4 regions of the Pantoea sp. B65 genome follow, and region 3 is predicted to be linked to each of the others. Evidence: predicted binding sites of a transcription regulator. Region 3 holds the regulator's gene; each other region holds the start of a gene.

Region 1 (6,157 bases), on a different contig from region 3:
GTGGCAAGTAAGTTTCAGAACCGTTTAGTCGGAACCGTAATTCTGGTCGCCGTGGGGGTGATTGTCTTGCCGGGTTTGCTGGACGGTAAGAAAAAGCACTACAAAGAGGAGTTCGCGGCGATCCCGCTGGTGCCTAAGCCGGATGATCAGCAGGACACGGATATGGTGCCGCCGGTCAGCCAGTCGTTGCCGGCGCAGCCGCCAGAGGGCGCGGGCGCAGCGGTAGCGGGCGACAGTGACGAGGAGAGCGCGGCGGAAGAGAGTGGTGCTACCACGCCGAAGAGCAACAGTCAGCCTACGCTGGTTACGCCGCCGCCGGTTCAGGCCGAGTCTACGCCGCAGCCGAAACCGGTGACGCAGCCGAAGCCGCAACCGAAGCCGGCAGAACCGACGAAGCCGAAGTTAGCGCCACAGCCGAAGCCGGTGCAGCCGCCGAAGCTGGCGGAACAGCCGAAACCGGTCGAACAGCCGAAGCTGGCTGAGCAGCCAAAACCGGTTGAGCAGCCGAAAGCGCCGGAACAACCGAAAGCGGAAAGTAAGCCGCCGGAGCAGGCCCCGAGTGGTCAGGCGTATGTGGTTCAGCTGGGGGCGTTGAAAAATGCCACCAAAGTGAATGAGATTGTCGCGCAGCTGCGGTTGTCGGGGTATCGTGCTTATACCGTGCCATCAACGCCGGTGCAGGGTCAGATTACCCGTATTTACGTTGGCCCGGATGCCTCGAAAGCGAAGATGCAGGCAGCCGTTGGTGAATTGCAGGGCATTTCCGGTCTGGGCGGGGTGGTGAAGCCTTATAGCGCCCGTTAACCCGTAGGGGAGGCATTCATGCCTCCCGTGCCGGTGATGTGCCCCCGGGGTAATGACTTTGGCATCAGCCGGGGGCCATAAATGGCCCCCCTACAATGTTTCAGAGCTATCGGGCGTAGGGGAGGCATTCATGCCTTCCGCGCCGGTGAGATGCACCCGGGGTAATGACTTTGGCATCAGCCCGGGGGCCATAAATGGCCCCCCTGCAATGTTTCAGAGCTATCGGGCGTAGGGGCGGCATTCATGTCGCCCGTGCCGGTGAGATGCACCCGGGGTAATGACTTTGGCATCAGCCGGGGGCCATAAATGGCCCCCCTGCAATGTTTCAGAACTATCGGGCGTAGGGGAGGCATTCATGTCGCCCGTGCCGGTGAGATGCACCCGGGGTAATGACGTTGGCATCGGCCGGGGGCCATAAATGGCCCCCCTACAATGTTTCAGAACTATCGGGCGTAGGGGAGGCATTCATGTCGCCCGTGCCGGTGAGATGCACCCGGGGTAATGACTTTGGCATCAGTCCGGGGGCCATAAATGGCCCCCCTACAATGTTTCAGAGCTATCGGTTGTAGGGGAGGCATTAATGCCTCCCCTACCGGTGATCTGCACCCGGGGTAATGACGTTGGCATCAGCCCGGGGGCCATAAATGGCCCCCCTACAATGTTTCAGAGCTATCGGGCGTAGGGAGGCATTAATGCCTCCCGTACCGGTGATCTGCACCCGGGGTAATGACGTTGGCATCAGCCGGGGGCCATAAATGGCCCCCTGCAATGTTTCAGAGCTATCGGGCGTAGGGGAGGCATTCATGCCTCCCGTGCCGGTGAGATGCCCCCGGGGTAATGACGTTGGCATCAGCCGGGGGCCATAAATGGCCCCCCTACAATGTTTCAGAGCTATCGGGCGTAGGGGCGGCATTCATGCCTCCCGCGCCGGTGATTTGAACCAGGGGTAATGACTTTGGCATCAGTCCGGGGGCCATAAATGGCCCCCCTACAATGTTTCCGAACTATCGGGCGTAGGGAGGCATTAATGCCTCCCGTACCGGTGATTTGCACCCGGGGTAATGACTTTGGCATCAGCCCGGGGGCCATAAATGGCCCCCCTACAATGTTTCAGAACTATCGGGCGTAGGGGAGGCATTCATGCCTCCCGCGCCGCTGATATGCACGGAAAATAAGGTAACCAGAAGTGGCGATTGAGGTTTTTTTCATCGCCCCTTTTTATTTGAGTCGGCAAAGGAAAACGCTACGCAAACGTTTTCTTTTTCTGTTAGAATTCGCCCCGAACTGGATGCAGGGGCACTGTCACTGGAAGAGTTCATGGTCTGGATAGATTACGTCATTATTGCGGTTGTCGGTTTTTCGGCTCTGGTTAGCCTGATTCGTGGGTTTGTTCGGGAAGCTTTATCTCTCGTCACCTGGGGATGCGCATTCTTTGTCGCCAGTCATTACTACTCCTTTCTTGCCGTCTGGTTCACAGGTTTTGAAGACGAACTGGTTCGCAATGGAATTGCCATTGGCATACTCTTTATCGCTACACTGTTGGTGGGAGCGATAGTGAACTATGTGATTGGCTCTCTGGTCGAAAAGACCGGCCTGTCAGGTACCGACAGGGTGTTGGGCGTTTGTTTCGGGGCACTGCGTGGCGTACTGATTGTCTCTGCCATGCTGTTTTTCCTCGATACATTCACCGGGTTCTCAAAAAGCCCGGACTGGCAACAGTCCCAGCTGGTTCCCCAGTTCAGTTACATCATCAGGTGGTTTTTTGACTACCTAAAAAGCACGTCAAGTTTTTTACCCCGGTAATCGCACCGGGGGTGCGGCTTATGAGGATATGACTACATGTGCGGTATTGTCGGTATCACCGGTTTTGCACCGGTAAACCAGTCGATTTATGACGCGTTAACGGTGCTTCAACACCGTGGGCAGGATGCCGCAGGCATCGTCACCATTGATGCATTAAATTGCTTTCGTCTGCGTAAAGCCAATGGCCTGGTCAGCGATGTATTCGAAGCGCGTCATATGCAGCGTCTGCAGGGCAACATGGGTCTCGGCCACGTCCGTTATCCGACCGCAGGAAGCTCCAGTGCTTCGGAAGCGCAGCCCTTCTACGTTAACTCCCCTTACGGCATTACCCTTGCACACAACGGCAACCTGACTAACGCACATGAATTGCGTAAGCAGCTGTTTGAAAGCGGTCGTCGTCACGTCAACACCACCTCTGATTCAGAAGTTCTGCTGAATATTTTTGCTCAGGAACTGGATCGCTTTCAGCACTATCCGCTGGAAGCTGAAAACATTTTTGCGGCGGTGGCGGCAGTGCACCAGAAGGTGCGCGGCGCTTACGCCTGCGTTTCGATGATTATCGGCCACGGCATGGTGGCTTTCCGCGACCCGAACGGCATTCGTCCGTTAGTGATCGGCAAGCGCGCAATGAGTGACGGACGTATTGAGTATATGGTGGCTTCGGAAAGCGTGGCGCTGGATACTCTCGGCTTTGAGTTCCTGCGCGATGTTGCGCCAGGTGAAGCGGTGTACATTACCGAGAAAGGCCAGCTCTCCACACGTCAGTGCGCGGAAAACCCAAAAAGTAATCCGTGCCTGTTCGAGTACGTCTATTTTGCCCGTCCGGACTCCTTTATCGACAAAATTTCCGTCTACAGCGCCCGTGTTCGTATGGGCACCAAGCTGGGCGCGAAGATTGCCCGTGAATGGGAAGACCTGGATATTGACGTAGTGATCCCGATTCCGGAAACCTCCTGCGATATCGCGCTGGAGATTGCCAATATTCTTAACAAACCTTATCGCCAGGGGTTTGTGAAAAACCGCTACGTTGGCCGTACCTTTATCATGCCGGGTCAGCTTCAGCGCCGCAGCGCGGTGCGCCGTAAGCTGAATGCTAACCGTGCTGAGTTCCGTGATAAGAATGTACTGCTGGTGGATGACTCCATTGTGCGTGGCACCACCTCTGAGCAGATTATTGAGATGGCGCGTGAAGCGGGCGCGAAGAAAGTGTATCTGGCATCGGCGGCACCAGAAGTTCGCTTCCCGAATGTCTACGGCATCGATATGCCAAGCGCCACTGAGCTGATTGCCCATGGCCGTGAAGTGGAAGAGATCCGCCAGATTATCGGCGCCGATGCGCTGATTTTCCAGGATCTTAACGATCTGATTGAAGCGGTACGCGAAGAGAACCCGGATATCGTTCAGTTTGAATGTTCGGTATTTAACGGAATTTACGTCACCAAAGATGTTGACCAGCAGTACCTTGAGTATCTTGAATCGCTGCGTAATGACGATGCTAAAGCCATTGCACGTCAGAACGAAGTGGAAAACCTTGAGATGCATAACGAAGGTTAAGCGCTGAGGCATTGAGGAAAAGGGCTGTCTCTGACAGCCCTTTTTTTATTGCGCTAATCCACCTGGCCGCAGATCGACCTGCAGTTGTAATTTATCCCGGCAACGTCCAAACTTGCGCCATTCAGACTGAATCCACAAGGCAACAATATGAAGCGACTCATTATCGGTATTTCCGGCGCCAGCGGGGTGATTTATGGCGTGCGCATGCTACAGATTCTGCAGCAGGTGGCGGAGGTGGAAACCCACTTGGTGATGAGTCAGGCGGCGCGTCAGACGCTGGCGCTGGAAAGCGATTATTCGGTGCGTGATGTGCAGGCGTTTGCCGATGTGGTGCATGATGTGCGTGATATTGCCGCCAGCATCTCTTCTGGCTCGTTTAAAACCGATGGCATGGCCATTATGCCCTGTTCAATGAAAACCCTCTCCGGCATCGTACACAGCTATACCGACGGTTTACTGACCCGGGCGGCTGATGTGGTACTCAAAGAGCGGCGCCGGCTGGTGCTGTGCGTACGTGAAACCCCGCTGCATTTAGGCCATTTACGCCTGATGACCAGCGCTGCGGAACTGGGCGCGATTATTATGCCGCCGGTGCCGGCGTTTTATCACCGACCGGAAAATGTGCAGCAGATTATCGACCAGACGGTCAATCGGGTAGTGGATCAGTTTGATATTTCCCTGCCTCACGACCTGTTTACGCGCTGGCAGGGTGCATAGCGATGTAATGGTTGCATTATTTTGGTGCAGTAATCTGGGCTGGATCACTTTTCGTGCATCGCATGCACCAAAATACAACATAGTTACCGCCGCATTATTACAAGCCTGTTATATTTCCCCTCACAAACTAAGCGCTGGTGCCCGATTCCGGCCCTGTGCTTAGCCCGCTAACTTTGGGTTGCCGCCAGTGACAGAACTGGCATGAAATCTGCAAAACAAAGAGCGCAAACACATCACGTAAACCATAACAAAAAGCACTTTACTTGAGGGTAATCTATGAAAAAGCAGGTCCTGGCTCTTTCTCTGTTGCTGGCCTTCTCCAGCGCAAGCAGTGTTTTCGCTGCCGTGCCAAAAAATCTGCGTATCGGAACCGACCCGACCTACGCGCCGTTTGAGTCGAAAAACGCGCAGGGTCAGCTGGTTGGTTTTGACATCGATCTGGCCAACGAGATTTGCAAACGTATTCAAACCAAATGTACCTATGTGGAAAGCGACTTTGATGCGCTGATCCCTTCGCTGAAAGCGAAGAAGATTGATGCCATCATCTCCTCACTCTCTATCACCGAAAAGCGTCAGCAGGAAATCGCCTTCTCGGAAAAACTGTATGCCGCTAACTCACGTCTGATTGCGCCGAAAGGTTCGCCAATTCAGCCGACCCTCGAGTCGCTGAAAGGCAAAAATGTCGGTCTGTTGCAGGGCACCACGCAGGAAACCTATGCCAACCAGAACTGGCGTCCAAAAGGTGTGACCGTCACGCCGTATGCCAACCAGGATCTGGTGTATCAGGATTTAACTGCCGGCCGTATTGATGCAGCGTTCCAGGATGAAGTCGCGGCCAGCGAAGGCTTCCTGAAACAGCCGGTGGGTAAAGACTATGCGTTCGCCGGTCCGGCAGTAAAAGATAACGCTATTTTCGGCGTGGGTACCGGTATGGGTATGCGCAAAGATGATACCGATCTGAAAGCGGCGATCGATAAAGCGTTTGCTGAGATGCGTAAAGACGGTACTTACGACAAACTGGCGAAGAAATATTTCGATTTCGATGTATACGGTGGCTAAGTAACACCTGTCGTCAAAGTGATGGCTGCCGGGCAGCCATTACTTTGTATCTGATGGCTGCCCGCCAGCCATGCATTCGACACAACACGACAGGATCATACCCATGCTGTATGGCTATTCCGAAGTTATTTTGAAAGGCGCGGCGGTGACGCTGGAGCTGGCGCTCAGTTCGCTGCTGATTGCCGTCGTGCTGGGGCTGATTGGTGCAAGCGCCAAGCTG
Region 2 (6,157 bases), on a different contig from region 3:
TCACAGCCGGCATCAATCAGTACCAGGTCGCCATCCCGTAGCGGCGATTCATTTTCGGTGTAGTGCAGAATGCAGCCGTTTTCGCCGCCGCCCACGATAGTATTGTAGGAGGGGAAGCGCGCGCCATGGCGGTTAAACTCATGCAGAATTTCACCTTCCAGCTGATATTCATACATCCCCGGACGGCACTGCTGCATGGCGCGGGTATGGGCCAGCGCGCTGATTTTCCCGGCCTGACGCAGGATCTCAACCTCTTCCGCTGATTTAAACAGCCGCATTTCATGCACCCAGGGACGCCAGTCGGTCAACGTGCCCGGAGCCTGCAGATTTTGCCGGAAGCCGCGGCGCAGCTTATCCAGCGCGCTGAACAGAATGCTGTCCGCGCTGGCATACTCGCCCTGTGCATGGTAGACCACATCCAGACCATTCAGCAGCAGGTGCAGCTGCTGGTGGATATCGTCATACGGCAGAGCACGGTCGACGCCAAGTTTTTCCGGCGCCGCATCCTGTCCCAGCCGACGGCCAAACCAGATCTCGGCGGTTTTATCGCGTACGCGGTTAAACAGCACGCTGTGGTTATGTGTCTCATCGCTTTTAATCAGTACCAGCACCGCTTCCGGCTCGTTAAAACCGGTGAAATACCAGAAATCGCTGTTCTGGCGATACGGGTATTCGCTATCGGCACTGCGTGTTGCTTCTGGCGCAGCAAAAATCACCGCCGCACTGGCCGGCGCCATTTTGGCTAACAGTGCCTGACGGCGCTGTAAAAACGCGGAAAGATTAACCACAATACGGCTCCCTGTTAAAATCCTGGTTTAGTGTAAGGTCGGTTTTTTCATCTCAACGGCAGTGGGCTGCTGATGGGTAAAAGTATCATGACAAAGCAGCGCCGCAACGCGCACATACTCAATGATCTCTTCCAGTGAGTTCTCCAGCTCTTCCTGATCTTCATCTTCGTCATAACCCAGCTGAGAGATAGTGCGCAGGTCGTCAATCGCTTCACCGGTCTCGCCGGTCACTTTGTCCAGCTTAGGTTGCGTCACGCCCAGTCCCAGCAGGAAGTGATTGACCCAACCCGCCAGCGCGTCGGCGCGGTCGAATACCGTGATGTCATCATCCTCGGGAAGATAGAGCTGAAACAGGAAGCCATCGTCTTCCAGCATCTCGCTTACGCTCTGATGCAGTTGCTGCAGCGGCTGGGACAGCACCTGAGAGAACGCCATACCTTCATTAGTCAGATCATGGACCAGCGTTTGCCAGCTGCGGTCTTTACTGCCACCGCAGATGATGCCGCTGATTAAACCGTGCATTTCCGCTGGCGTCATACCGACGCCTTGCTGTGTGAGAGCTGAAGCCAGAGCGTCATAACCCGGCATTGTGTTCTGTATAGACATACGTATTCATCGTCGTTGGCAGGATAAGTTCGTGTTATGCTACCACCAGGTGCCTCGACGATTCCAGAAAGGGCTTGTTTCTTCTCTTTGGGGTATATATAGTGGCGCCCCTCCCAAGCCCTTGAGTGGCAAGGGTGAATAGCGGGCGCAGTAATCAGTCAGGAAGGTGGCATGTCTGCACAACCGGTAGATATTCAAATTTTTGGCCGTTCATTAAGAGTGAATTGTCCGCCTGAACAGCAAGATGCGCTGAACATGGCTGCGGAAGACCTCAATCAACGGTTGCAAGATTTAAAAGTTCGCACTAGAGTCACAAATACCGAGCAACTGGTGTTCATTGCCGCATTGAATATTTGTCATGAGCTGGCGCAGGAAAAAGTCAAAACACGCGACTATGCTGCCAACATGGAACAACGTATTCGTATGCTGCAACAGACCATTGAGCAAGCATTACTTGAGCAAGGTCGCATATCTGATCGTCAGGGTGCAAAGTTCGAATAACACTTCATGGTTGGCTGTGATACAGTGACGGTGAAGTAAATTTTCTCTGAGATGTTTGCAAGCGGGCCAGTCCCCTGAGCCGATATTTCATACCAACAGAGTGTGACGCTCCGTAACCTGTGAGCATGCTCGGTCCGTCCGAGAAGCCTGATGGTTGCGACGGCATACTCACCTTGAACCAAGGGTTCAAGGGTTACAGCCTGCTGCGGCATCTCGGAGATTCCCTTCCCTTCAAACGGCCAGACCGTTTCAGCCTTCGGGCGCCCCCATTAGCTGCAACGAGTTCCCTATGACATCCATCTCATTGTCAGATCGTCAGGATATTCGTACCCATGTTCGCCATCTGCGCCTGGCGCTCAGTGATGAACAACAGCAACAGGCTGCGGAACAAGCCGCCGAACGCGCGCTTAATTTTGCCCCTATCCGTCAGGCCAACCATATCGCGCTGTTCCTCTCGGTTGATGGTGAACTCAATACCCGTCCGCTGATTGCAAAACTGTGGCAGCAGAAAAAACAGGTTTATCTGCCGGTATTGCATCCCTTCGCACGCGGGCAGTTACTGTTTTTCCGCTACGATGCCACGACGCCTCTGCAGCCGAACCGCCTGCGTATTCCTGAACCAGCGCTGAATATCCTTAATCTGCTGCCGCTAAGCGAGCTGGAGGTGGTGCTGATGCCATTAGTGGCCTTTGACCATAACGGACACCGGCTGGGGATGGGAGGGGGCTTCTATGACCGAACCTTGCAGAACTGGCAGCATGAAAAATTTTTGCCGGTCGGGCTGGCGCATGATTGTCAGCAGGTGGATAGCCTGCCGGTAGCGGAATGGGATGTGCCGCTGGCGGCGATGATCACGCCGTCAAACCTGTGGCAGTGGTAAACCGAACAGAGACGGGCGGCATTTCTGCCGCCCGTTGCATCAGTACAGCAGGCGTGCGCGGGTAGTACCCGGAATCGCCTTCATCAGCTGTAGCGCTTTGTTCGCCACATCTTCGGCAGCATCGATATCGATAACCACATAACCCATCTGCGGGGTGGTTTGCAGATACTGGGCAGCGATGTTAATCCCCTGCTCAGCGAAGATCTGGTTAATTGCGGTCAGCACGCCGGGACGGTTTTCATGGATGTGCAGCAGACGGCTGACGGCAGCGCCATGCACCGGCAGCGACACTTCCGGGAAGTTAACCGCAGAGAGGGTTGAACCGTTATCGGAATATTTCGCCAGTTTGCCCGCCACTTCAATCCCGATATTTTCCTGCGCTTCCTGCGTGGATCCGCCAATATGCGGCGTCAGAATCACATTATCGAACTCGCACAGCGGTGAGTTAAACGGTTCGGTATTGGTGGCCGGTTCTTCCGGGAACACGTCAATTGCCGCGCCAGCCAGATGTTTATTCGCCAGCACCGCGCACAATGCCGGGATATCGACCACCGTGCCGCGTGAGGCATTGATCAGTAGTGAACCCGGTTTCATCAGCGCCAGCTGTTCCGCGCCAATCATATTCTGCGTGGAGAGGGTTTCCGGCACATGCAGGCTTACCACATCGCTCATATTTAACAGATCGGAGAGATGACGAACCTGGGTCGCGTTACCCAGTGGCAGCTTGTTCTCAATGTCGTAGAAGAACACATGCATACCAAGGCTTTCCGCCAGCACGCCGAGCTGCATGCCGATATGGCCGTAACCAATGATGCCGAGCTTTTTGCCACGCGCTTCGAAAGAACCTACCGCCAGCTTATTCCAGATACCGCGATGTGCTTTGGCGTTAGCTTCCGGAATACCACGCAGCAGCAGCAGCAGTTCGCCAATCACCAGTTCAGCAACGGATCGGGTATTGGAGAAAGGCGCGTTAAACACCGGAATGCCACGTTTCGCCGCCGCGTTCAGATCCACCTGGTTGGTGCCAATACAGAAGCAGCCAACGGCGATCAGTTTTTCTGCCGCAGCAAAAATCTCTTCGGTCAGTTGGGAACGCGAACGGATGCCAACGAAATGCGCATCACGGATGGATTCTTTTAACGACTCACTATCCAGTGCGCCTTTATGAAATTCGATATTGGTATAGCCTGACGCACGCAGGTTTTCCAGCGCGCTCTGGTGAACACCTTCCACCAGCAGGAATTTAATCTTGTCTTTCTCCAGTGATACCTTTGCCATTTCCCGACCTTAATTTTGCAGACTTCAGATGTAACTGATATATCCCCCGCCGCTTTCAGCGTGCAAAAAACGGGGGTATAAGCCAGCCTTCTGTCAAAATATCAAAAAATACGCTGGCAGCAATACAAACGATTGCCTGGCCGCCAGCACGGCGCCATCGTCAGACAGAACAATGCGGCAGATTATAGCGATAGCCATCGCCATCTCAGAACGATGGCGCAACCGGCTGAACTTATGTGACATAAGTCACCAAATTTAGCCAGGTGAAGAAAAGATATTTTTTTTCAGGAAATAACTGCTGGCGTCGTAACGCCAGACAGATCATTTCTCAATAGTTTTCACGCCGGAAGCGGTGCCGATCAGCGCAATATCGGCGCCACGGCTGGCAAACAGACCTACGGTGACGACGCCAGGCAGGGCATTAATCGCTTTTTCCAGGGCGATGGCATCGACAATTTGCAGATTATGCACGTCGAGAATAATGTTGCCGTTATCGGTCAGCACATGCTGACGGTACTCCGGCAGGCCGCCAAGTTTGACCAGTTCGCGCGCGACAAAAGCACGCGCCATCGGGATTACTTCCACCGGCAGGGGAAATTTACCCAATACATCCACCTGTTTTGACTGATCGGCAATGCAGATAAACTTATCGGCAACTGCAGCGATAATTTTCTCGCGTGTCAGCGCCGCGCCGCCGCCTTTGATCATCTGCATCTGTGGGTTAATCTCATCCGCACCGTCAACGTAGATCGATAACGCATCGACTTCATTCAGATCAAACACCTGAATACCTAAGCCCTTGAGTTTGGCGGTGGAAGCATCAGAGCTGGAAACTGCGCCATCGATTTGATGTTTAATCGAACCCAGCGCATCAATAAAATGCGCGGCGGTGGAACCGGTGCCGACGCCCACAATGGTACCGGGCCGTACGTATTCGAGCGCTGCCCAGCCTACTGCTTTTTTCAGTTCATCCTGTGTCATGATATGTTTAATGCCTGTGCTGCATCTGTGTGCCCGTAGTATAAAGCAACCATCGCGCAAAATGTCCTGTTCTGTTGGTTTTGATTGGCAGGACTGTAAGCCAGCCCACAAAGTGATTGATTAGTAAGGTCAGGGCAAACGCCAGAATTTATGGCATAGTGCTGGTTCCATCCCTGAAGGAGAAGATAACAACAATGAAACGCCCGGACTACAGAACGCTTCAGGCGCTGGATGCGGTGATTCGTGAGCGTGGCTTCGAACGTGCTGCGCAAAAGCTTTGTATTACGCAATCTGCGGTATCGCAACGGATAAAGCAGTTAGAGAATATGTTTGGCCAGCCGCTGCTGGTGCGAACTGTGCCGCCACGTCCGACGGAACAGGGGCAAAAGCTGCTGGCGCTGCTGCACCAGGTTGAGCTGCTGGAAGAGGAGTGGCTGGGTGACGAAAATGGCGGCACTACCCCGCTGCTGCTGTCGCTGGCGGTCAACGCCGACAGTCTGGCGACCTGGCTGCTGCCGGCGCTGAAAACGGTGCTGACTGACTCGCCGGTGCGGCTGAACCTGCAGGTGGAGGATGAAACCCGTACTCAGGAGCGTTTGCGTCGTGGTGAGGTGGTGGGCGCCGTGTCGATTCAGCCGCAGCCGCTGCCGAGCTGTCTGGTCGATCAACTGGGCGCACTCGACTATCTGTTTGTCGGCTCGAAAGAGTTTGCCGAACGCTATTTCCCCAATGGCGTAACGCGCTCAGCGCTGCTGAAAGCACCGGCAGTGGCATTTGACCACCTTGATGATATGCATCAGGCTTTTTTACAGCAGAACTTCGATCTGTCGCCGGGTAGCGTACCCTGTCATATTGTTAACTCGTCGGAAGCATTTGTACAACTGGCGCGCCAGGGGTCGACCTGCTGTATGATCCCGCATCTGCAAATCGAAAAGGAGCTGGCCAGCGGCGAGCTGATTGATTTGACGCCGGGGCTGTTGCAGCGCCGGATGCTCTACTGGCACCGCTTTGCGCCGGAGAGCCGTCTGATGCGTCGGGTGACCGATGCCCTACTGGCTCACGGCCATCGGGTGCTGCGTCAGGATACGGAATAGGCCTCTCGCAGCCTTATTCCAGATAGCCG
Region 3 (6,157 bases):
CGGCACAGGCATTAAGGTAGTAACTAAACATCCGTTTAAATCGTTCGCCGTAATCTTCCGCCAGCTGCGGCCAGGCTTCAAGGAAACGCTGATACCATGCCATCAGGGTGGTGTCGTAATCCGCACCAAAATTATGCCAGTCTTCCATCACAAAGTGCGGCTCACTGGCATCGGCAATCTGACGTATCGACGGCAGACAGCCGTTCGGGAAGATATATTTATCAATCCACGGGTCAACGTTCATATCGGTTTTAATCGTGCCAATGGTGTGCAGCAGGAAAATGCCATCCTGTTTTAAATTGCGGTCGGCAACGTCAAAATAGGTGGCATAATTTTTCGGCCCGACATGTTCAAACATCCCCACGGAAACAATTCGGTCAAACTTCTGCGCCAGATCGCGATAATCCTGCAGCAGGATGGTCACGTCCAGACCCTCGCAACGCTGTTGCGCCAGTTTCTGTTGCTCGGCAGAGATAGTCACGCCGACTACCCTGACATGATAATGGCGCGCGGCAAACGCCGCCAGACCGCCCCAGCCGCAGCCGATATCCAGCAGCGACATGCCTGGCTGCAGCTGCAGTTTTTCGCAGATCATTTTCAGCTTGGCCTGCTGCGCTTCTTCAAGCGTCTTCGCTTGTTTCCAGTAACCGCAGGAGTATTGCAGATGGGAATCGAGCATGAATGAGAAAAGATCGTTACCGAGATCGTAATGCTCTTTGCCGACAATCCAGGCGCGTTTTTTTGATTGCAGATTAGTCAGCCGTGCCGCTGCGATGCGCAACGTATCTTTGAAATGGCGCGGGAGTTGCTGGTCAAGTTTATGTTTTAACACCCGATGAAAAAACATATCGAGGCGTTCACACTCCCACCAGCCATCCATATAGCTTTCGCCGAGCCCCAGTGAGCCTTCCTGCAATACACGCCGGAAAAAATCGGGATTTTTCACCTGGATATCCCAGGGGTGAGAGCCATTCACTTCCACACCGGCTACCTGCAGCATTTCATGGACGATGCGATACCAGTGATTTTCTTCCAGGCCCAATTCTTCTATACACGATGAACTCATAGCTTCTCCATCACCTGCTGTGATTAGAACCTGAGAATTAGAATAGCTAATTTCTACAGGATTGTGAGAGAACTCACGGAAAATCCGTGCGCCTGATATCCGACGTTTAACAGAGGATTGAAAATGAACGAAAAATACCTTGCCTTACTGATGCTGCAGCGATGTTAGTAGCGCAGGCGGCAGATATGCTGCCCCGGTTTCCCGCGACTGGCTGCAATATCGATACTCAGGTTTGGTCCTGCAGAGATGCGTTGCGAATGCCACGCCGTAAAACACCACGACAGCCCTGTCAGGTCTGACCAAATAATGTTAATTTATTGTTATATAATATTGCCTTAGATGAGTATATGCTCACGGCAGGCAATATTCAATACAATATTGTTAGCGAGCTAACTAAATGATTTCATTCACTGATGTGATGTGGCGTCGACTGCTTTGACCAACCGCTGTTTTTCGCTCTTGCGCTGAAATTGTAGCGCATATCCGATCAAAGCAAGAACAACGGTCAGCAACATAATTGCGGTGGTGGTCAGCAGCGTTTCGGCAATTAGCGTCGATACGGCCATGCTGGCGAGAAAGCACAGACCGAGTTGCAGCATATTCTGTAATGCTGCGGCTTTTCCGGTGGCCTCGGGGAAGGGCAGCAGTGCGTTAGCCACCACAATCGGATAGATCGCGCCATTCGCCATCGCCATACCGCAAAACGGGACCAGTAGCGCCGTCAGTGTTACCTGGCCGGACAGCGCCACGGCAAAGATGGCGCTGATGCTGATGGCATAACCCAGCAGCAGCCAGCGCAACAGGGTGGCGCCTGCCAGACGCTGTAGCAACGCGCGACAGCCAAAACCACCCAGTAAAAAAGCCAGCGTTTGCGGAATATAACTCAGACCGATATCGCCTGGCGTCAGCCCCAGATCGGCAAGAATAAACGGCGAACCGGTCAGCCAGGCAAAAAAACTGGCGGAACAGGCGGCATAAATCAGCACATTGCCACTCCAGATGCGCGATTTCAGCAACAGCAGAAAGCTGACCAGGGGTTGCACGCTGACGCGGTTTTTTACTGTCGCAGATTTAAGCCGCAGCGTCGGGATCAGCAATGCCAGCGCAATCAGCAGCAGTGCGACAAAGATCGCGCGCCAGCTAAAATGGTTCAGCAGCCAGGCGCCCAGCAGCGGCGCCAGCGCCGGAGAGAGCGCTACCAGCGGCATAATGGTGGCGAAGACACGATTAGCCTGCGCACCGTGATAGCGGTCGACGACCAGCGCCTGCCAGCTGACCGCTGCGGAACAGACCCCCACCGCCTGGATAAAGCGCAACACCAGCAGCAGGGTGGCATCCTGCACCAGCAGCATACCGGCGCAACCGAGGGCAAACAGACTCAGCCCCATTACCAGCACCGGTTTACGCCCGATGCGATCCGACAGTGGCCCCCAGAACAGTTGCGCACAGGCAAAACCGGCAAGGAAGATACTCAGGCTGGCGCTGATAGCGCCAGGATGGGTGTGCAGGTCCTGTTGCATGGCGCCAAACGCCGGCAGGTACATATCGGTAGCAAGAAAACCCAGCATGCTTAACAGCGCCAGGTAAACAATAAATCCTTTTGACTTGATCATCAGATAACTCTTTTTTATGCAGGTGATGTAACGCGCAGAGTGTAAGCGGGTGCACTGTGGCTTGTGAAACGCTAATATTTGCCTATTGCGTTGAAAAATTTTGCAGGCAGGATATGTGGTCAGAACATTCTCTTGAAGTGGTTGATGCGGTTGCACGTACCGGCAGTTTTAGCGCCGCCGCCAGTGAGCTGCATCGTGTGCCCTCGGCGGTCAGCTATACCGTACGTCAGCTGGAGCAGTGGCTGGCGGTTCAGCTGTTTGAACGCCGCCATCGCGATGTGGTACTTACCGCTGCCGGTAAAGTTTTTATTCAGGAAGGCCGCGCTGTTATCAAAAAAATGCTTGCCACCCGCCGTCAGTGTCAGCAGGTGGCCAATGGCTGGCGCGGGCAGTTAAGTATCGCGATCGATTTGATTGTTAAACCGCAGCGCAGCCGCCAGCTGGTACTCGATTTCTATCGCCATTTCCCGGATATGGAACTGCTGGTTTCCCATGAGGTATTTAATGGCGTCTGGGATGCGCTGGTGGACGGGCGGGTTGATATGGCGATTGGCGCCACCCAGGCGATCCCGGTCGGCGGGCGTTTTGGTTTTCGCGATATGGGGGCGCTAAACTGGCGCTGCGTGGTCAGTGCCGGACATCCGCTGGCGCGGCAGCAGGGAACGATAGAGGAAGAGACGATTCGTCAGTGGCCGTCGCTGGTGCTGGAAGATACCTCGCGCAGCTTACCGAAGCGGATTACCTGGACGCTGGATAATCAGCGGCGTCTGGTGGCGCCGGACTGGGATACCGCCTTTGATTGTCTGCTGGCGGGATTATGCGTTGGTATGGTGCCCGGGCACTTCGCCGCACCGTTGCTCGCCAGTGGCGAACTGACGGAGCTGAGCCTGCCGGCGGGTTTTCCCGACAGCCCATGTTGCGTCAGCTGGGCAGAACAGAGCGCGTCGCCGGCGCTGAGCTGGCTACTGGATTATCTGGGCGATGCGGAAACCATGAATGCCGAGTGGTTGCACGAGGCGTGATCACCGGCCACCGCCGTGGCCGGCCAGAAGATTAGCGACGATAATCGCGGAATGGGCCATCGGCGACGGAACGGCGCTCGATCAGTGAAGGATGCACTTCAATGGTCTGAGGATCTTCGCGTTTACTGGTAATGCGGTCCAGCAGCATATCAAAGGCGGTTTGCCCGAGACGTTCTTTTGGCTGATGCACAGTGGTCAGCGCCGGTGTGAAATAGCGCGCGTTACGCACATTATCATAACCGATCACCGAAATATCCTGCGGCACCCGCAGGCCCATCTCATCGGCGGCGCAAATCGCCCCCATCGCCATAATATCGCCGCCGCAAAACACTGCGGTTGGCCGCTGCTTCTGCGACAGAATTTGCTGCATGGCGCGATAACCGGATTCCGGTTCAAAGTCACCCTGCACAATCCACTCATCGCGCACATGGATGCTGGCTTCGTGCAGCGCTTTCAGAAAACCGGCATGACGGCCGCCGCCGGTATTACGCTCCAGCTGGCCGGGGATCGCGCCGATATCGCGGTGGCCGCGATCGATCAGATAGCGACCCGCCATATAACCACCCTCAAAGGCATTATCCAGCACGGTATCGGTAAAGTCGCCGCGCGATTCGCCCCAGTCCATCACCACCATCGGGATATTGCGATTCTCTTCCAGCATTTTCAGCAGGTCATCCGGATACTCAGAACACATCACCAGCAGGCCATCGACGCGTTTTTGCGCCATCATCGACAGATACGCCTGCTGCTTTTGCAGATCGTTATGGGCGTTACCGAGGATCAGCGTATAGCCTTTGGCAAAGCAGCGGGTCTCTACCGCTTCAATAATTTCAGCAAAGTAGGGCGCTTCACTGGAGGTCGCCAGCAGACCAATCGATTTGGTATGGTTAACCTTCAGACTACGTGCAACGGCGCTGGGCGAGTAGTGCAGCGCTTTGATGGCGGCCCAAACCGCTTCGCGCGTATCTTCAGCGACAAAGCGTGTTTTATTGATGACATGTGAAACGGTGGTGGTGGAAACACCGGCGCGTTTCGCCACATCCTTAATTGTTGCCATTAAACTGGTACTCCTGCGCTTATCTCAACGCATTGATAAATAGCATGTTAAACGTTTGCGTACCCCTGGCGATTTTCAGGCGGCCATGGGGGTTCATTGTTGCATTCTGAGTGACGTCGGGAAGGAGAATGACGTCAGGAAACACGGCAAGTAACGCGGTGTTGCAGTTGTTGCGCAACGGAAAAAAAGAATTCTATCAAGGCTGTGAGAAGAAAACGAGATTTTTACTTGCAACTGTGGGAAAATCCACACAGTTATTGATTGTATACTCATGACTTATGGGTCTTTTAGGAGCGTAGTATGGATACCAATCTGAAGTTATCTCTGATGACCACCGTTGGCTCACTGTTAGTGATTATCGCTTTTAGCTTTGTTGCGGTGATGAACTGATTTTCTCACCACCCGGCGGTTTTTCCACTAGCGGTAAGAAACGCCTGATGGGGTATGCGTCAGGCGTTTTTTTTTGCATCTATGCGTTGATGTTACGCAAAATAGTGAGCGCTGGCACGGTAAATCGCCATCCCCGATCCGGCGACAGTATCGGGATTAAGCACCCCCAGCGCCTGACGGATCCAAAGATATTTATTAAAGCCGCGTACAGCTTGCCTGCGCGTCAGGGTAGGGTATCCGGTTAATTCTCTTATTTTATTCCTGATAGCATCCGTCTGGAAAATCCCTTCCTCTTCTTTGATCCCCATAATACCCTGTGACAAAATATCTGTGGAATGCTCTGCCGTCATTTCATCATCAAGATACCAGTAATCGGTCGTTTCCGGACCGGTTACACTCAATCCCAAAGCGGTATCTTTGAATGTTTCCATATGGCTGTATTCGTGAATCAGATTTTTAACCCTGACCTCAGGGGAGTCGCTAAAAAAGCTTTCAGCCAGAATAACTGCGCCCTCATCAGCTATTGCCGCAGCGATAACATCGGATTTTTCATGCAAATATCTTATTAGGGAAAATCGCGAGCGTTTTACTGTATCATTCCGAATCGTCTGAATAACATCTCTGGTCATCGCCCAAACTTTGACTAATGATGAAAATAACTCAACATCAGCTTTACCTATATAGGGTTCAAGCAGCGTTTGTGTGGCGGAAGGATGACTATGTGCCATAAGCAGAGCCCTATCCAGTACCGTTTTAGCGCGTTTTAAACTATTTTCAATCACTACCCGTTTCTCTTTATCTTGTTGTGCAATGATCGTCAGATTCTCAGCGATAATTTCAGCACCATGCATTGCCGTCCATTGTGATAGTTTTTTATAGATGCGTTGATCAGTATCGGGGTGCTCGCCAGGTGGATAAATTCTATGTGGCATTAACCCATCAGGATCACGATAGCTCACCGGGTTATTGATTACCATTATATACAAATTGAGCCCGGCCAGGTTCCCGG
Region 4 (6,157 bases), on a different contig from region 3:
CATTCTGCATCTCATGGCGATGCACCGACTTATCAATCCCTTCCACCCCACGCAGCAGGACCGGCAGTAAAATCACCCCGACAAACAGTGAGAACAGGATCACCCCGGTCGCGAGAAAAATCAGTTCATAACGTGCCGGAAACTCTTCGCCAGAACTCAGCAACAGCGGAATCGACAGCACACCGGCGAGCGTAATGGCGCCACGCACCCCGGCAAAGGAGGCGATTAATAATTCACGCGTCGAATAGTTGCCAAACTCCATTGGCCGCTTCTTCAGGAAGCGGCGGCTAAAGCGCTGCATCATCCATAGCCAGCCAAAGCGCACCACCATCAGTGCGGCGTAAATCAGCACCACATCGGTAAACAGCATCCACAGCTGGACATTCGGATCGGCATTGGCCTGCGCCACCGAAGTTTCCAGAATACCTGGCAACTGCAGACCCAGCAGCAGAAACACCATACCGTTAAACACAAACTCCAGCATCTGCCAGACACTGTTGGCACGCAAACGCATCGCCAGCGGCGCCTGACGCATAATCCCGGAGCGGGTAATGGTCATACCGGCAGCCACCGCCGCCAGAATGCCCGACACGCCAAGATGTTCCGCTATCAGATAAGAAGCAAACGGCAGCAGTAACAGCAACACGGTCTGGGTCGCCGGATCGTCACCGGTCAGACGGCTAAACAGCCGCAACGATTTACCAAACAGCCAGCAGACGGCAATACCAGCCAGCAGACCGCCAATCGCCACTTTGACGAATTCAATACTGGCCCCGCCAACGGTAAACACCATGGTGCCCATGGCCACCGCAACGGCAAACTTTAGCGATACCAGACCGGACGCATCATTCATCAGCGCCTCGCCCTGCAGAATCGACATTATTTTCTTCGGTATCCGCCCCTCGCCGACAATGCCGGACAGCGCGACCGCATCGGTTGGCGATAATACCGCCGCCAGCGCAAATGCCGGAATCAACGGGATCCCCGGCACCATCCAGTAAATCAGATAACCAATGCCGACCACGGTGATCAGCACCAGCACTAATGCCAGGCCAATGATTTCGCGGCCATGATGGATAAATTCACTGGTTGGCGTTTTCCAGCCGTCAGCAAACAGCAATGGCGGAATAAACAACACCAGAAACAGTTCAGGATCAAAGTCAACGTGCAGGCCGAAAGTCGGCCAGGCGAGCATCGCACCGGCGGCGATTTGCACCAGCGGCAGCGGAATTTGGAACGGGATAATACGTGCGGCAACGCCGGAGAGCGATACCACCAGCGTCATAATCAGGATTGTAAAAAAGATTTCCATGCTTTCCTTGTAGCCTCTTCTTCCAACAGGCGTGACCAATGCGGCACGGGAACAACATGCCGCAACGGATTGTAAAACAAAAAGCCGGTTGGTTAAAAAACATGACGTGCGGTTAGGGAAATTAGAGAGGAATCGGGCGTAAAAGCGCAGATTTGCGGCGGGATCGAGGGAAAAAGTAGCGGATAAGGGGGAATCCTTTCCCCCAGAGTGGTGGGGTTAAATCGCCCAGCCACCGGCATAGAAGGCCACCAGGGCGATAGCAATCACCACGGTACCTACATTCAGCTTGCGCCATTCACCAGCAAAAATACGGCCAATCACCAGTGAACCGAAGCCGAGCATAATACCGGTGACGATATTACAGGTCAGCACGATAAATACTGCCGCCAGCAGGCCAGACATCGCATCAACAAAGTCGCTGAAATCGATTTTCGACACGTTGCTCAGCATCAGCAGGCCGACATACATCAGCGCCGGCGCCGTCGCATAGGCGGGTACCAGGTAAGCCAGCGGCGACATAAATAGAATCACCATAAACAACACGCCGACTACCAGCGCCGTCAGGCCGGTTTTACCACCCGCCGCAGTACCGGCAGCAGATTCAATATAAACCGCCGCCGGAGAGGTCCCGACCAGACCAGCAAAAATGCTGCTGAGGGAGTCCGTGGTCAGCGCTTTGCCGCCATTGATAATCTGGTTATCTTTGTCGAGCAGGTTAGCCTGACCAGCCACCGCACGGATGGTACCGGTGGCATCAAATACCGCCGTCATTACCAGAGCCAGTACGCTTGGCAATACCGCTGGTTTTAACGCGCCGAGAATATCCAGGCTAAACACCAGCGAATTGCCATTAGCATCGCTCAGGCTTGGCATGGCAAACAGCCCCTGGAATTTGACCGCCGGGTCAAAAATCAGCCCAATAATCGAAATAGCGATAATGGTTAGCAGAATGCCGCCCGGTACGCGCAGTTTTTCCAGGCCAAAGATCACCGCCAGACCAATCAGCGACAATAGTACCGGGAAAGAAGCGAAGTTACCCAGCGCTACCGGCAGACCCGGAGCCGGGTTTTTTACCACTAGGCCAACACCATCCGCGGCAATTAACAGCAGGAACAGACCAATACCAACGCCGGTGCCGTGTGCCACACCCATTGGCAAATTACGCAGGATCCATGCGCGGATACCGGTTGCCGAGATAACGGTAAACAATACCCCCATCAGGAACACCGCGCCCAGTGCCACCGGTACGCTAATGTGCTGACCCAGCACCAGGCTGAAGGCGGTAAAAGCCGTCAGCGAAATGGCGCAGCCAATCGCCATTGGCAGATTTGCCCACAGGCCCATAATAATTGAACCAAAACCCGCGACCAGGCAGGTTGAGACAAATACCGCCGTTGGCGGGAAGCCCGCCTTACCCAACATGCCCGGAACCACAATCACCGAATAGACCATCGCAAGGAAGGTAGTGAGACCAGCAATAATCTCCTGACGCACGCTACTACCGCGCGCAGAGATTTTGAACCAGGCGTCCATAGAACCACCAGCCTGACGTGAAGGAGTCGACATAGAGAATATCCCCTGAGATTTCTTATGATTTATTGATGCGCGGCATGCATTAAGACATGCCGTGTTTGCTGTATCCTCTGCCCGTTGCCGCTGCGCCTGGCGCGACGACACTAGCCAGAGATAAACACTGCGGGAAAAACGCTTCCCGGCACAAAAAAGCCTGTCTGACACTAAAATGGAAAAGCAAACGTTTACTTCTGCATATAAAAGATGCCAATTAAAAAGGCAAACGATTATCCTGCCTTTATCGACGGATTTTCAACTGCTGTTTGCCCCCCGGTTTGGCTTTTTAGCGATATCTTTGCGCTAACATGGCAATAGCTTTTAGCCGATCTAACTTTATGCATCCGGCCCCCTGCAGCGGACCTGGCTTTTCTTATGGCAATCGCATCAACCGGGGGCGCTACAATATTTGTCGCGCAACGCCATCACATCATCCCCCGGCAAGTGTTAGCTCACCGCCCTGCGCAATCGCGCGATGCCAGGCTGGACGGGTCTGAATCTTTTCCAGCCATGCCCGGGTATGCGGCATCAGGTCGAGATGGCTACGCGCAGCCAGCCCCTGTACCGGGAAACTCATCTGAATATCGGCAATACTGAAATGCTCACCAGCAAACCATGGGCGGATGGCCAGATGCTGTTCAATAAACTGCTGATGGGTGGCAATTTGCTTATCGAGATAACCTTTCTGCACCCCTTTGCCAAAGGCTGCGCCGACCGGTCGCAGCAGCCAGGGCACCGGCGCCTTGCCCATACGACTGAAGATCAATTTCATTACCAGCAGTGGCATCAGTGAGCCTTCAGCATAGTGTAGCCAGTAACGCGCCTGAAGCTCTTCATCCGCATCGCTAAGTTTCAGGCGCGATTGCGGGTCATATTTGCCGGCGAGGTATTCAATAATCGCCCCGGATTCGGCAATCACGCGATTTTCATCGGTGATCACCGGGGATTTACCCAGCGGATGCACTTTTTTTAAAGCTTCCGGCGCCAGCATGGTGTTTTCGCGTTGGTAGCGCTTAATCTGATAAGGGACTTCCAGCTCTTCCAGCAGCCAGAGCACGCGCTGGGAGCGGGAATTATTCAGATGGTGAACCGTAATCATAAGATAACCTTTTGTGCCAAGAGGGTTTGTTAGTATAGCGCTTAGTACCGCGCCAGAGCATCGCGCCCCGCTATTCCCCGGCTTTTGTCAGCCGTTGCTGGCTATCCGCTGCAAACAGCTGTACACGCGTGGTATCAATGCTGATCCATATCCGATCCCCCGGCGCGGCCCCCGATCTCACCATGCTATAGACACTCAGGCGCTCTGCGCCATAGGTACCGTGAATTAACTCGCTCAGCCCTGTCGGCTCAATCAGCGTAATATCCAGCGGTATCGCCCCCGGGGTGTCTGGCGTACTGAGAACAATGGCTTCCGGACGCACGCCGTAGATCACCTGCGCACCGCTTTGCAGGCCGCTAATGGTCGGGTCAATCGCCAGCGACAAATCAGCGCCAATGCGCAGCAGCGGGCCATGCTCGCTCTCTTCCAGGGTGCCGCTGATAAAGTTCATTGCCGGTGAACCAATAAAGCCGGCGACAAATTTGTTGGCTGGCGTGTCGTACAACTCCAGCGGCGTACCAACCTGCTGGATCACGCCGTGATTGAGTACGACGATGCGGTCAGCCAGCGTCATCGCTTCGACCTGATCGTGCGTAACATACACAATGGTGTTGCGCATTTTCTGATGCAGGCTTTTAATTTCAATCCGCATCTGACCACGCAATTGCGCATCAAGATTTGACAGCGGTTCATCGAACAGGAATACCTGCGGCTCGCGGACAATCGCCCGGCCCATTGCCACGCGCTGACGCTGGCCGCCGGACAGCTCTTTCGGACGGCGATGCAGTAACGCTGTCAGACCAAGGATCTCCGCGGCTTTGTTTACCGCGGCTTCGATTTCCGCTTTCGGGCGCTTCTGTACTTCGAGACTGAAGCCCATATTGCGCGCGACGGTCATATGCGGGTAGAGCGCATAGCTCTGGAACACCATCGAAATATCACGATCTTTCGGCGCCACCTGATTCATCAGCCGCGAGCCAATATGGATATCGCCGGCCGTCGCCAGCTCCAGCCCGGCGATGGTGCGCAGCAGGGTCGATTTACCGCAGCCGGACGGCCCGACCAGCACCACAAACTCGCCGTCGGCAATCGTCAGATTGATATGTCGCAACACCTCTACGTTGTCATAGCGTTTTTGCAGATGGGAAATGGTTATCTGAGCCATAAAATTATCCTTTTACCGCACCGGCAGTCAGCCCCTGCACCAGGTAACGCTGAATGAAGGCGAAAAACAGACAGGCCGGGATCAGCGCCAGCACTGCCGCCGCCATCATATCGCCCCACGAAACCGCAAATTTAGATACGAAGCTGAGCAACCCGACCGGAAAGGTCATCACTTGGTTTTTATTGATTAACATCAGAGAGAACAGCAGCTCACTCCAGGCGGCGGTAAACACAAACCCCAGAGTGGCGGCCATCCCTGGCAACGTCAGCGGGATGATCACTTTGCGCAACGCCATAAACCGGCTGCAGCCTTCCAGCATCGCCGACTCTTCCAGGTCTTTCGGGATGCTGTCGAAAAACGACTGCATCAGGAAAGTAGCGAACGGGACGTTAAACGCGGTGTAAATCAGGATTAGCCCGGACAAACTATTGGTCAGTCCGAGCGGCGCCATCACTTTGTAAATCGGTGCGAGGATCATCACCAGCGGGAACATTTGGGTGAACAACAGCAGGGCGGCAATCGCCGTTTTGCCGCGAAAGCGGAAACGGGAAAAGGCAAAACCGGCGCCCGCAGCGATCAGTGTGGAAAGAGACGCCGTGCCAAACGACACCCACAGACTGTTGCCGAACCAGATCGGAAACTGGCTGTCGATAAATACCCGCTGGAAATGGCTCAGCGTCAGTTCACCCGGCCACATCCGCACCCCTTCGCTATACAGCAGTTTATCCGGTGTAAACGAGATTTTGATCAACCAGTAAATCGGGAATAAGGCGAACACCAGATAGCAGAGGATCGCCAACCGGTGTCCGGCTTTGCGCAGCCAGGCGCTTAAAAGCCAGCTATTCACAGGGTGCTCCTTATTTCAGCAGTTGATGGCGGATGCGCAGTAACACCAGCGCGTACAGGGTCATCAGCACCAGCAGAAATACCGCCATCGCCGAGGCATAGCCAAAATCCAGTTTGCGGTAGGCGGTAGTGAAGATAAAACTCGACAGAATCGAGGTCGAATTTG

What was found. Region 3 encodes PurR, which represses purine synthesis genes. Its sites were predicted from a motif close to CANGCAAACGTTTGCNTG; they were not measured.
Region 1: the regulator PurR is predicted to act here: its motif matches at 2,049-2,066, upstream of cvpA (colicin V production protein).
Region 2: the regulator PurR is predicted to act here: its motif matches at 4,175-4,192, upstream of serA (phosphoglycerate dehydrogenase).
Region 4: the regulator PurR is predicted to act here: its motif matches at 3,059-3,076, upstream of JWF83_RS17120 (NCS2 family permease).

Annotation. Positions count from the first base shown of each region.
Region 1 covers NZ_JAHXPU010000040.1:64,322-70,478, reverse strand. Annotated here, with positions in the region: gene dedD (cell division protein DedD) at 1-804, shown strand; gene folC (bifunctional tetrahydrofolate synthase/dihydrofolate synthase) at 1-11, shown strand, start outside; gene cvpA (colicin V production protein) at 2,122-2,607, shown strand; gene purF (amidophosphoribosyltransferase) at 2,644-4,161, shown strand; gene JWF83_RS20115 (UbiX family flavin prenyltransferase) at 4,309-4,878, shown strand; gene hisJ (histidine ABC transporter substrate-binding protein HisJ) at 5,155-5,937, shown strand; gene JWF83_RS20105 (histidine ABC transporter permease HisQ) at 6,041-6,157, shown strand, end outside.
Region 2 covers NZ_JAHXPU010000044.1:344,308-350,464, forward strand. Annotated here, with positions in the region: gene pepP (Xaa-Pro aminopeptidase) at 1-737, opposite strand, end outside; gene JWF83_RS24115 (YecA family protein) at 816-1,394, opposite strand; gene zapA (cell division protein ZapA) at 1,566-1,895, shown strand; RNA gene ssrS (6S RNA) at 1,936-2,119, shown strand; gene JWF83_RS24130 (5-formyltetrahydrofolate cyclo-ligase) at 2,185-2,775, shown strand; gene serA (phosphoglycerate dehydrogenase) at 2,815-4,053, opposite strand; gene rpiA (ribose-5-phosphate isomerase RpiA) at 4,375-5,034, opposite strand; gene JWF83_RS24145 (LysR family transcriptional regulator ArgP) at 5,229-6,128, shown strand.
Region 3 covers NZ_JAHXPU010000036.1:489-6,645, reverse strand. Annotated here, with positions in the region: gene cfa (cyclopropane fatty acyl phospholipid synthase) at 1-1,066, opposite strand, end outside; gene punC (purine nucleoside transporter PunC) at 1,474-2,679, opposite strand; gene punR (DNA-binding transcriptional activator PunR) at 2,793-3,701, shown strand; gene purR (HTH-type transcriptional repressor PurR) at 3,733-4,758, opposite strand; gene JWF83_RS14340 (YnhF family membrane protein) at 5,059-5,148, shown strand; partial or broken gene JWF83_RS14335 (RHS repeat-associated core domain-containing protein) at 5,241-6,157, opposite strand, start outside.
Region 4 covers NZ_JAHXPU010000037.1:125,894-132,050, reverse strand. Annotated here, with positions in the region: gene JWF83_RS17125 (Na+/H+ antiporter) at 1-1,312, opposite strand, end outside; gene JWF83_RS17120 (NCS2 family permease) at 1,529-2,878, opposite strand; gene JWF83_RS17115 (glutathione S-transferase family protein) at 3,312-3,980, opposite strand; gene JWF83_RS17110 (ABC transporter ATP-binding protein) at 4,051-5,145, opposite strand; gene JWF83_RS17105 (carbohydrate ABC transporter permease) at 5,150-5,992, opposite strand; gene JWF83_RS17100 (carbohydrate ABC transporter permease) at 6,003-6,157, opposite strand, start outside.